DNA from 3 places in the Actinomadura verrucosospora genome. Region 3 is predicted to be linked to each of the others. Evidence: riboswitches for the same ligand, from Rfam matches in the RefSeq annotation. Region 3 holds a riboswitch; each other region holds the start of a gene.
The links. A riboswitch is a leader RNA that binds a small molecule or an ion and turns the genes downstream of it on or off. The one in region 3 is predicted to bind thiamine pyrophosphate.

Region 1 (3,265 bases), on a different contig from region 3:
CGGACCTCGGTCCCCCGGTTCTCGGTGAGCGCGTCCACGGGCGTTCCCGGCAGCGTGTCGTCCGCCGTGAACAGCCACCGGATGGTCTCGGCGTCGTCGAAGCCGGCGTCCGACAGGAGCGTCAGCGTGCCGGGCAGTCCCTTGATGACCTGGCCGTCCTTGATGAAGGCCGCGGGCACCATCGGCTCCCCGCCCCGGCGCACCGCGAGGATGCGGTGCTCGTGGATGAGCTGCTTGATCCGGTTGGGCTTGATCCCGAGCCTGTCGGCGGTCTCCCGGAGGGTGAGCCACTCGCCGGCCAGGGCGTCGGTGCGGGGGTCCAGTGCGCTGTCAACGGTTGCGTGCATCTGCGTCACGCCCCCTTGCTACCACGCCTTCGGAAGACTCAAACCCGCTGCGCAGCCGTTACGTCCCCTCTGATCGCTCTGCGCGAACAGCCTGCCGCACGGGGACGTCCGGGTCGGCGATCGCCTCCGGATCCACCGGCGTCCCCGCGGCGATCACGCGCCTCGCCTGTACCAGGTCGCGGGGCCGGCCGACGGTGAGGATCGCGTCGAGGCGGTCTCCGGTCAGCCACGCCACCGCCCACCTGGGATCGGACGGGTCGCCCCTGCGCACGAGCCGCTCGGACGCGGAGTGGTCGCCCGCGTACTGGACCATGCGCCCGAACTGCTCCGACCAGAAGTACGGGGCGGCGTCGTACACGGCGTCCTGCCCGAGGAGGGCCGCGGCGGCGACCTCGGGGGCGTTCAGCGCGGCGTCCCAGTGCTCGACGAGCAGCCTGCGCCCGTAGCGGTGCGACCACCAGGCGGCGCAGTCGCCGACCGCCACGACGTCGGGCCGCAGCGCGCCCGGGGTCTCCTCTCCCATGTAGGTCCGGAAGGAGCCGTCGGTGACGACCCCGCGCTCCAGCAGCAGCCCGGAGCCCTCCAGCCACGACAGGACGGGCCGGACCCCGACGCCGACGACCACCTCGTCCGCGTCGACGCGGCCGCCCCCGGCGAGGACGAGGCCGCCGTCGCGCACCTCCGCGACCTTCACCCCGGTCCGCAGCTCGACGCCGGCCTCGGCGTACCAGGGGGCGGTGAGCGCGCCGACCTCGGGCCCGATCGCGCCCGCCAGCGGGGTGTCGGCCGCCTCCACGACGGTGACCGCGCAGCCCCGGCGGGCCGCGGCGGTGGCGACCTCGGCGCCGATCCAGCCCGCGCCGACGATCACGATCCGGGCGCCGGCGGTGAGCCGGGCGCGCAGGTCGCGGGCCTCCTCGATGGTGCGCAGCACGTGCTGCCGCCCCTCCCCGGGCAGCGTGATCGGAGCGGCGCCGGTCGCGATCACCAGCCCGTCGAAGGGCAGGTCGCCCGCCGTGGACGCCACCGTTCCGCCGCGTCCGGGCCCGTCCAGCCGCAGGCCGGTGGCGCGCTCGCCGAGCAGCAGCTCGCAGCGCAGCGCGTCCCAGTCGGCGTCGACGGTCGTGTCGTCGGACTCGCCCGCGAGGACGGCCTTCGACAGCGGCGGCCGGTCGTAGGGCCGGTGCCGCTCCGCCGACACGAGGGTCAGCGCGCCCTCGTACCCCTTGCTCCGCAGGGCCTCCACGGCGCGCACGCCGGCCAGCCCGCCACCCACGACGATGACCCTCTCCATGAAGGTCACCCTAACGGGCGGCGATCCGCGAATGGACAGGTGTCCAGGCAGTTGCCCGGTTCGCCGAGGTCGTAAGGTGGGGGCAGCGGAACGGCACAGCAGAACAGCACAGAGCGCGGGAGTCCGGTGCGACCGGGCTGAGAGGGCGGCTGAACGGGCCGCCGACCGCCACGACCTGATCCGGATCATGCCGGCGAAGGGAGCGCGCATGCAGATCGTCATCATCGGCGCCGGGGTGATCGGCCTCGCCACCGCCTGGCGCACCGCCGCCGGCGGCGCCGCCGTCACCCTCGTCGACCCCGCGCCCGCCTCCGGGGCCTCCTCCGTGGCGGCGGGCATGCTCACCCCGGTCAGCGAGCTGAGCTACGGCGAGGAGCCGCTGCTGCGGCTCGGCCTCGCCTCCCGCGACCGGTACGGCGCGTTCGTCGCCGAGCTGGAGGAGCTGACCGGCCTGGAGACCGGCTACCGCACCGAAGGGATCATCGAGGTCGCGTTCGACTCCGACGACCTGCGGCACCTGGACGACCTGCGCCGGTTCCAGGAGAGCCTGGGCATCCCCGCCGAGGCGCTCACCGGCCGCGAGTGCCGGCGGCTGGAGCCGATGCTCGCGCCCGGCGTGCGCGGCGGCCTGCTCGCCCCCGAGGACGGCTCGGTCGACCCCCGCAGGCTCGCCCCGGCGCTGCTGGCGGCGTGCGAGCGGCTGGGCGTCCGGCTCGTCCGGCGGCGGGCCGAACGGGTCGTCGTCGAGAACGACGCCGCCGCCGGCGTGGGGCTGGACGACGGCACCGTGATCCCCGCGGACCGGGTGCTGCTGGCCGCCGGGCCGTGGTCGGGCGACCTCGGCGGCCTGCCTCCCGGGACCGTTCCACCCGTCCGCCCCGTCAAGGGCCAGGTGCTCCGGCTGCGCACCCGCGCGCCGTTCCTGCGGCGGCCGACCCGCGGCCTCGTCCGGGGATCGTCGGTCTACCTGGTGCCGCGCGCCGACGGAGAGATCGTCGTCGGCGCCACGCAGGAGGAGCTGGGCTTCGACACGCGGGTCACCGCCGGCGGGCTGTGGGAGCTGCTGCGCGACGCCCGCGAGCTGCTCCCCGGCATCACCGAGCTGGAGTTCGCGGAGGTCACCGCCGGGCTGCGGCCCGGCTCGCCCGACAACGCGCCCGTGATGGGGCCGACCGCGCTGGGCGGCCTGCTGGTGGGCACCGGGCACTTCCGCAACGGCATCCTGCTCACGCCCGTGAGCGCCGACATCCTGTCCGCGATGCTGCTGGACGGGCCCGTCCCCGAGGTCGCCGGGCCGTTCGCCCCCGACCGCTTCTCCCCCGAGGTGAGCGCATGAAGGTGATCGTCAACGGTGAGCCGCGCGAGCTGCCCGACGGCGCGAGCGTGGCCGAGGTCGTCGCGTCCGTCACCGCGGCCGCGACGGGCGTGGCCGCGGCGCTGAACGACGAGGTCGTCCGGCGCGCGGAGTGGGCGGCCACGCCCCTGCGGGACGCCGACCGCGTCGAAGTGCTGACCGCCGTCCAGGGAGGATGAGGATGAACGACACCGACGGGCTGGTCATCGCGGGCGAGGAGCTGGGCTCGCGGCTGATCATGGGGACGGGCGGGGCGCCGAGCATGGCGGT
Region 2 (3,265 bases), on a different contig from region 3:
CGGTGATCGTCGCGAGCCGCGCCCGGTGCACCCGCCACACCTGGACGGCGATGACGACCGACACCACGGCCTCGATGACGGCGATCTGCTCGCGCAGGGATCCGCCGCCCGCCCGCATCGCCGCGCCGACCACGCAGACGGCGAGCAGGCAGCCGACGACGCCGAGGACGATCCGCACCCGGCGCCCGAGCACCGCGTAGGCGAACAGCGCGATCACCTCGGCGGGCACCAGCGCGTGGTGCTGGTACTGCGCCAGGTGGTAGGGCAGCACCAGGACCACCAGTGCCAGCAGGCCGGGGGTCGGCCACCGCCGGATCACCGCGAGCGGGACGTGCGCGGCCACCAGGAGCGCCGCGCCGGGCGCGTCCAGGCCCCGGACGCCGGGCCACAGCACCGCGGCGACGGCCGCGGCTCCCGCCAGCGCCGACGCCGCCAGGGCGTCCTTCACCGTCACCTCGACCCGGGGCACCGTCAGCACGCGCCCATTCTCCCCCACGCACGCGATCTTCGCGCCGCGGCCCGCGCCCCCGCGCGACTGGTCCTTTCGGCGCCCCCTGCGCGGCCGGAGGCCCGCCCTATAGTTCTGCAAACCCCGTCACGAAGGGCCGACAGTTGTCCGTCCCCCCGCCTGCTGTCCCCCCGCCTCCCGTCCCCCCGCCCGGGCTCCGGATGACGCTCGGCGCGCGGGCCTACCGATGGCCGCTCCGCGTCCTGACCGCCGCGCCGGCGGCCGGCGCGGCCCTCCTGCTCGCGGCCCGCCCCGGTACGGGACCGCTCGACCCGGAGAGTGCCCGCCGGCCCCTGCTGCTCTGCGGCGGCGGCTGCCTGCTCGCCGCCCTGGCCGCCCTCATCTGGGCGGCCCGGCTCCACCGGGCCCGCCTCATCGTGACCATCGGCGAGCAGGGGGTGACCCTCCGCCGCAGTGGGCGGGAGGCGGCCGTCCCGGCCGGAGCCGTGGAGGCGGTCGGGATCAGGTGGCCCGTCGACGACCCGGTGTGGACGCTCTGGGTCGACCCGGAGCGGGCGCCCGGCGTCGAGGCCGTCGCCGAGGTCGACGGGAACGCGGTGACCCTGCTCAGGGGCGCGTCGCTGCCGTCCGGATGGCTTCCGGCCGTCCGGACGGCGACCGCGGACCGCCTCAGCGCCGCCTGGCGGGTCGTCGACGACGAGGGCCGGGAGGTCCCGCCGCCCGCGGCGGGCGCCCTGGCCGGGGCCCGCCGCATCGTCGTGGACGGCGCGGGCCGGTACCGCGACCGGGACGGCGGCGCGGTGCTCGCCGTGGCCTGCGGCCGGCGCGGCAGGCGGACCATCGTGCTTCGCGACCCCCACGCCGCCGCGCTGCTGGTGGTCCGGGGTCCGTCCCGGCTGCCGGGACGCGACCGCGTGCGCGTCCTCGACGCGGACGGCCGCCCTCTCGGATTCGTGCGCGGCCTGCGGGAGCCGTCCTTCCACACCGCCGGTGGGATGCTCCTCGGCACCACCCGCGCCACCGGCGACGGCCGCGTCGTCACCGGCGTCGACGGCCGCCGCTCGGCCACGCTGCGCATCATCGGCGACGCCGAGGCCCGGGTGGAGCTGGAGCGGTCGCCGTCCGCCCCCGACCCCCTCCGCACTCTGGTCCTGGCCCTGCCCGTCGCGATCCCCGCGCGCGACCTCCGCGCGGGCGCGCTCTAGCCCATGGGCGGCGGTTGCGGCAACCGGGGCCGCCCGGGTTAACGTCGTGGCGACAGATCGCGGGGGCCCGGCGAACCGGGCTGAGATAGCGGCTGGGACGGCCGCTGACCGCATGAACCTGACCGGGTAATGCCGGCGTAGGGAGAGATCGAGTCGTCATGACCGAACCTGTGGTTCCCGCTGCCCGCAAGACCTACCTCCAGGGCTCCCGCCCGGAGATCCGGGTCCCGATGCGGGAGGTGCCGCTGACCAACGGCGACGTCGTCGTCCTGTACGACACGTCCGGGCCGTACACCGATCCAGAGCAGGAGACCGACGTGCGCAGGGGGCTGCCGCCTCTGCGGGAGGCCTGGATCGCCGAGCGCGGCGACACCGCCCCGTACGAGGGGCGGGCGGCGCGCCCCGAGGACGACGGGCGCCGCTCGTCGCCCTCCGCGCTCCCCCCGGGCGCGGGCGGGCGCCTCCCCCAGGCCGACGGCGAGGGCGCCCTGCCGCGGCGGCCGCGGCGCGCCACCGGCGGCGCGGTGACGCAGCGCGCCTACGCCCGGCGCGGGGAGATCACGCCGGAGATGGAGTTCGCCGCGCTGCGCGAGGGCGTGGCGCCGGAGTTCGTCCGGGACGAGCTGGCCGCCGGGCGCGCGGTGCTGCCCGCCAACGTCAACCATCCCGAGATCGAGCCGATGGTGATCGGGCGGAACTTCCTCGTCAAGGTCAACGCCAACATCGGCAACTCGGCCGTCGCGTCCTCGATCGAGGACGAGGTCGAGAAGATGACGTGGGCGACCCGCTGGGGCGCCGACACGATCATGGACCTGTCGACGGGCCGCGACATCCACACCACGCGCGAGTGGATCCTGCGCAACTCGCCCGTGCCGGTGGGGACCGTCCCGCTGTACCAGGCGGTGGAGAAGGTCGGCGGCGACCCGGCGGAGCTCACCTACGAGGTCTTCCGCGACACCGTGATCGAGCAGGCGGAGCAGGGCGTGGACTACATGACCGTCCACGCCGGGGTGCTGCTGTCCTACGTGCCGCTGACGGCGCGGCGCAAGACGGGGATCGTGTCGCGGGGCGGGTCGATCATGGCGGCCTGGTGCCTGGCGCACCACGAGGAGAACTTCCTCTACACCCGCTTCGAGGAGCTGTGCGAGATCTTCGCCGCCTACGACGTGACCTGGTCGCTGGGGGACGGGCTGCGCCCGGGCTCCGTCGCGGACGCCAACGACGAGGCCCAGTTCGCCGAGCTGCGCACCCAGGGCGAGCTGACGCGGATCGCGGCGCGGTTCGGCAACCAGGTGATGAACGAGGGCCCCGGCCACGTCCCGATGCACAAGATCAAGGAGAACGTCGACCTGCAGCAGGAGTGGTGCGACGGCGCGCCGTTCTACACCCTCGGGCCGCTGACCACCGACATCGCTCCCGGCTACGACCACATCACCTCGGCGATCGGCGCCGCGATGATCGGCTGGCACGGCACCGCGATGCTCTGCTACGTCACGCCGAAGGAGCATCTCGGGCTGCCGGACCGCGAGGACGTCAAGGCCGGCGTGATCGCATACAAGATCGCCGCGCACGCCGCCGACCTCGCCAAGGG
Region 3 (3,265 bases):
CGGTGGAGCGCTCGCGCGGCCTCGAAGCCCAGGACCTCAAGGGCGAGAAGAAGACCGGCCTGCGGGTGCACGGGCGCGCGGGCGAGAAATGCCCGGTGTGCGGGGACACGGTGCGCGAGGTGTCGTTCGCCGACTCGGCGCTCCAGTACTGCCCCACCTGCCAGACGGGCGGCAAGCCGCTCGCCGACCGCCGCATGTCCCGCCTCCTCAAGTAGCGGGCCCCGGGCGCCGTGAGACGGGCCAGGCCCCGGCGGGTGCCGGGGCCTGGCGACGGGAGTCGGGGACGGAGCCGGAACGGGGATGGCTCGTCCGGACGGGACGAAGGATCGGGGACGGGATCAGCGGACCTTCGGGACGTTCCCGAAGACCGGGCCGATCTGGCTCCAGCGGTGCAGCTGGCAGCCGTCGTCGCGGGTGAACGTGGTGTCGATCCGCTTGCCCTGCCAGGTGCCCTCGACCGTGGCGATCTCCGGACCGCCGTAGATCTTGGTGCACATCTGGTCCTTGGGGACGGGCGCGAAGGGATCCTTGACCTTGGTGAGCGCCGCGCAGGCGCCGGCCGCCTCGGGATGGTCCCCGCCCGGCGGGGCGCAGGTCAGCCTCCAGGTCTTGGCGGGCGCCTCCTTGGAGGCCTTCACCCGCACGGTGAGCGTGTCCGCCGGTGAGCCGGACGGCTGCACGGACGTCGTGCCCGAAGGCGCTCCGGCGGAGTTTCCGTTTGCCTGTTCGTCGCCGCAGGCGGCCGTGGACAGGAGCAAGGCCAGCCCGGGCGCTGCGAAAACGAGCGTCCGATACCGCATGCGTGATTCGACGCAGGGGGGCTTCGCACGGTTCCATGGGGGGTGTGATGAATTTCGGGGAAGACGTGCCGGCCGTGGTCGCCGCGGATGTTCCGCAGGACGGCTACCTGCTGGACGTCCGGGAGCAGGACGAGTGGGACGCGGGCCACGCGCCCGCGGCGGTCCACATCCCCATGCGCCATCTCGGCGACCGCGCCGGCGAGATCCCCCGCGACCGGGAGATCTACGTGATCTGCCGGTCCGGGGCGCGGTCCGCCCAGGTCACGTCCGCGCTGAACCAGGCGGGGTGGCTGGCGAGGAACGTCGGCGACGGCATGCACGGGTGGGCCGAGGCGGGCCGGCCGATGGAGGGCGCGGGGGACGGTCCGCCGTACGTCGCGTGAGCGTCGATGACGTCGCGTGAGCGTCGATGTCGCTGCGTGAGCTCGATGACTCTGGGGGATCTGAAAACTTTCGCGTGATCTGACCCGGTTGCCCTCTTCTGGGGCGTGACGGGCGGTTGTACGATCGGGCCTGACCGATGACCGCGGGAGCTCGGGCCACAGCCGGGCTGAGAGGGCGGCCTCCAAGGCGTCGCCGACCGCATGAACCTGTCCGGGTAATGCCGGCGTAGGGAGTGTGTGTCCCGTGACGTCCGACGTCGAAAAGCGCCCTCAGGGCGAGCGCGCCCCCGACGAGGTCCCCTTCACCCTCGACGAGCCGGCCCCCAAGGTCCTCGGCTTCTGGGACCAGAGCGCCTTCTGGGGGAACCTCGGGGTCAGCCTCCTGGCCTTCTCCGGCGCCTACACCGTCCTCGCGCCGGACGCCGGCGGCCGCCCCACGATCTCGATCATGGCGGGCATCGTCGCGATGGCCGTCGGGACGGCCCTCGGCGGGCTGATGCTCGGCCTGGCCGCCGTGCCCGGCGCGCGGACCGGGCAGCCCGCGATGGTGCTGCTGCGCGGCCTGTTCGGCGCGAAGCTGTCGTACGCGCCGACCGTCCTCAACATCGCCCAGCTCGTCGGGTGGGGGACGTTCGAGCTGATCGTCATCGCCGACGCCGCCCGCGAGCTGTGGGACGGCGTCCCGCGCTGGGGCTACGTGGTCGCCGCGGGCGCGATCACCACCGTGCTGACGGTCTGGCCGCTCGGCTCGGTGCGGCTGCTGCGCCGCTACGTGACCGTCGCCGTGGCGATCGCGCTCGTGTACTTCTACGTCCAGCTCGTCCGGGAGCCGCTGCCCGACCTGACGCAGGGCTCCTGGGGCGGGTTCTGGCTCGGCGCGGACGCCGCGCTGGCCGTGTCGATCTCCTGGGTCCCGGTCGCCGCCGACTACACCCGGCACGCGCGCACCGAGCGCGGGGCCTTCGGCGCCGCGGCCGTCGGCTACTCCGTCACGCAGATCGTCGCCTACGTCCTCGGGCTGCTCGCGCTGGCGCTGGTGGCGGGCGACTCGAGCAGGATCTTCGACCCGTTCCTGGGCGTCTCGCTGGGCGTGGTGTTCTTCGCCGTGTTCGTGCTGCGGGAGGCCGACCAGTCGTTCGCCGACACCTACTCCACGGCGGTGTCGATCCAGAACCTGTTCCCCCGGGCCGACCGCCGGGTGCTGAGCGTCGCGCTCGGCGTCGGCATCACCGTGCTCGCGCTGGTCCTCGACATCGGCGACTACGCGGGCTTCCTGTCGCTGATCGGATCGGTGTTCGTGCCGATGCTGGGCGTCCTCGCCGCCGACTTCTTCCTCGGCCGCCGCCGGGCCGGCGGCTGGGACGTCTCGCGGACCGCGCCATCCCGCTGGGGCATGATCGCGGCATGGGCGATCGGGTTCGTCGTCTACCAGCTCGTCAACCCGGGCACGGTCGCGCGGTGGACCGCTTTCTGGTCGGACGTGCGGGACGCGCTGCACTTCACGCCGCAGGCGTGGATGAGCGCCTCGCTGCTGTCGTTCCTGGTGGCGGGGGTCGCGGCCCTGCTCATCGGTAGGCTTACCAGACGGTAAGGTTTGGGTCGAAAGCAAGTTTCGGCGCAAGTTGCCCGGCGCCATGCCGGAGTGCGGTGGCACGATGACAGACGTGTATCAGCACGTGCACGATCCGATCGCGCGGGCCGTCATCGAGAGCGCCGCCGACGCGATCGTAGCCGTGGACCAGCGGCACCGGGTCACCGTGTGGAACCCGGCGGCCGAGCGCATGTTCGGCTGGAGCGCCGAGGAGATGCTCGGCCGGGTCCCGCCGATCGTCCCCGACGAGCTGAAGGCCGAGCACAACGCCGTCCAGGAGCGGCTCCTCACCCGGCGCGGCGGCGAGGGCGAGACCGACGGCGGGCAGATCTCGATCGCCACCCGCCGCTTCCACCGCGAGGGCCGGCTCATCGACGTGCGCATCGACACGAGCCTGCTGAAGGATCCGAGGGGCACGCTGCTCGGCTGGGTCGGGGTGTACCACCCGGTCGAGGACGACGAGATCGTCCAGAACCGGATGACCGAGCGGG

Region 1: another riboswitch for thiamine pyrophosphate. It lies ahead of thiO (glycine oxidase ThiO); the one in region 3 lies ahead of ABD944_RS02030 (purine-cytosine permease family protein).
Region 2: another riboswitch for thiamine pyrophosphate. It lies ahead of thiC (phosphomethylpyrimidine synthase ThiC); the one in region 3 lies ahead of ABD944_RS02030 (purine-cytosine permease family protein).

Annotation. Positions count from the first base shown of each region.
Region 1 covers NZ_BAABEV010000059.1:35,620-38,884, reverse strand. Annotated here, with positions in the region: gene ABD944_RS38285 (helix-turn-helix domain-containing protein) at 1-347, opposite strand, end outside; gene ABD944_RS38280 (NAD(P)/FAD-dependent oxidoreductase) at 406-1,641, opposite strand; TPP riboswitch at 1,747-1,860, shown strand; gene thiO (glycine oxidase ThiO) at 1,850-2,977, shown strand; gene thiS (sulfur carrier protein ThiS) at 2,974-3,174, shown strand; gene ABD944_RS38265 (thiazole synthase) at 3,177-3,265, shown strand, end outside.
Region 2 covers NZ_BAABEV010000067.1:9,863-13,127, forward strand. Annotated here, with positions in the region: gene ABD944_RS39710 (sensor histidine kinase) at 1-478, opposite strand, end outside; gene ABD944_RS39715 (hypothetical protein) at 670-1,674, shown strand; TPP riboswitch at 1,724-1,837, shown strand; gene thiC (phosphomethylpyrimidine synthase ThiC) at 1,833-3,265, shown strand, end outside.
Region 3 covers NZ_BAABEV010000001.1:402,131-405,395, reverse strand. Annotated here, with positions in the region: gene ABD944_RS02045 (Fpg/Nei family DNA glycosylase) at 1-215, shown strand, start outside; gene ABD944_RS02040 (SSI family serine proteinase inhibitor) at 339-638, opposite strand; gene ABD944_RS02035 (rhodanese-like domain-containing protein) at 848-1,183, shown strand; TPP riboswitch at 1,317-1,434, shown strand; gene ABD944_RS02030 (purine-cytosine permease family protein) at 1,428-2,774, shown strand; gene ABD944_RS02025 (sensor histidine kinase) at 2,839-3,265, shown strand, end outside.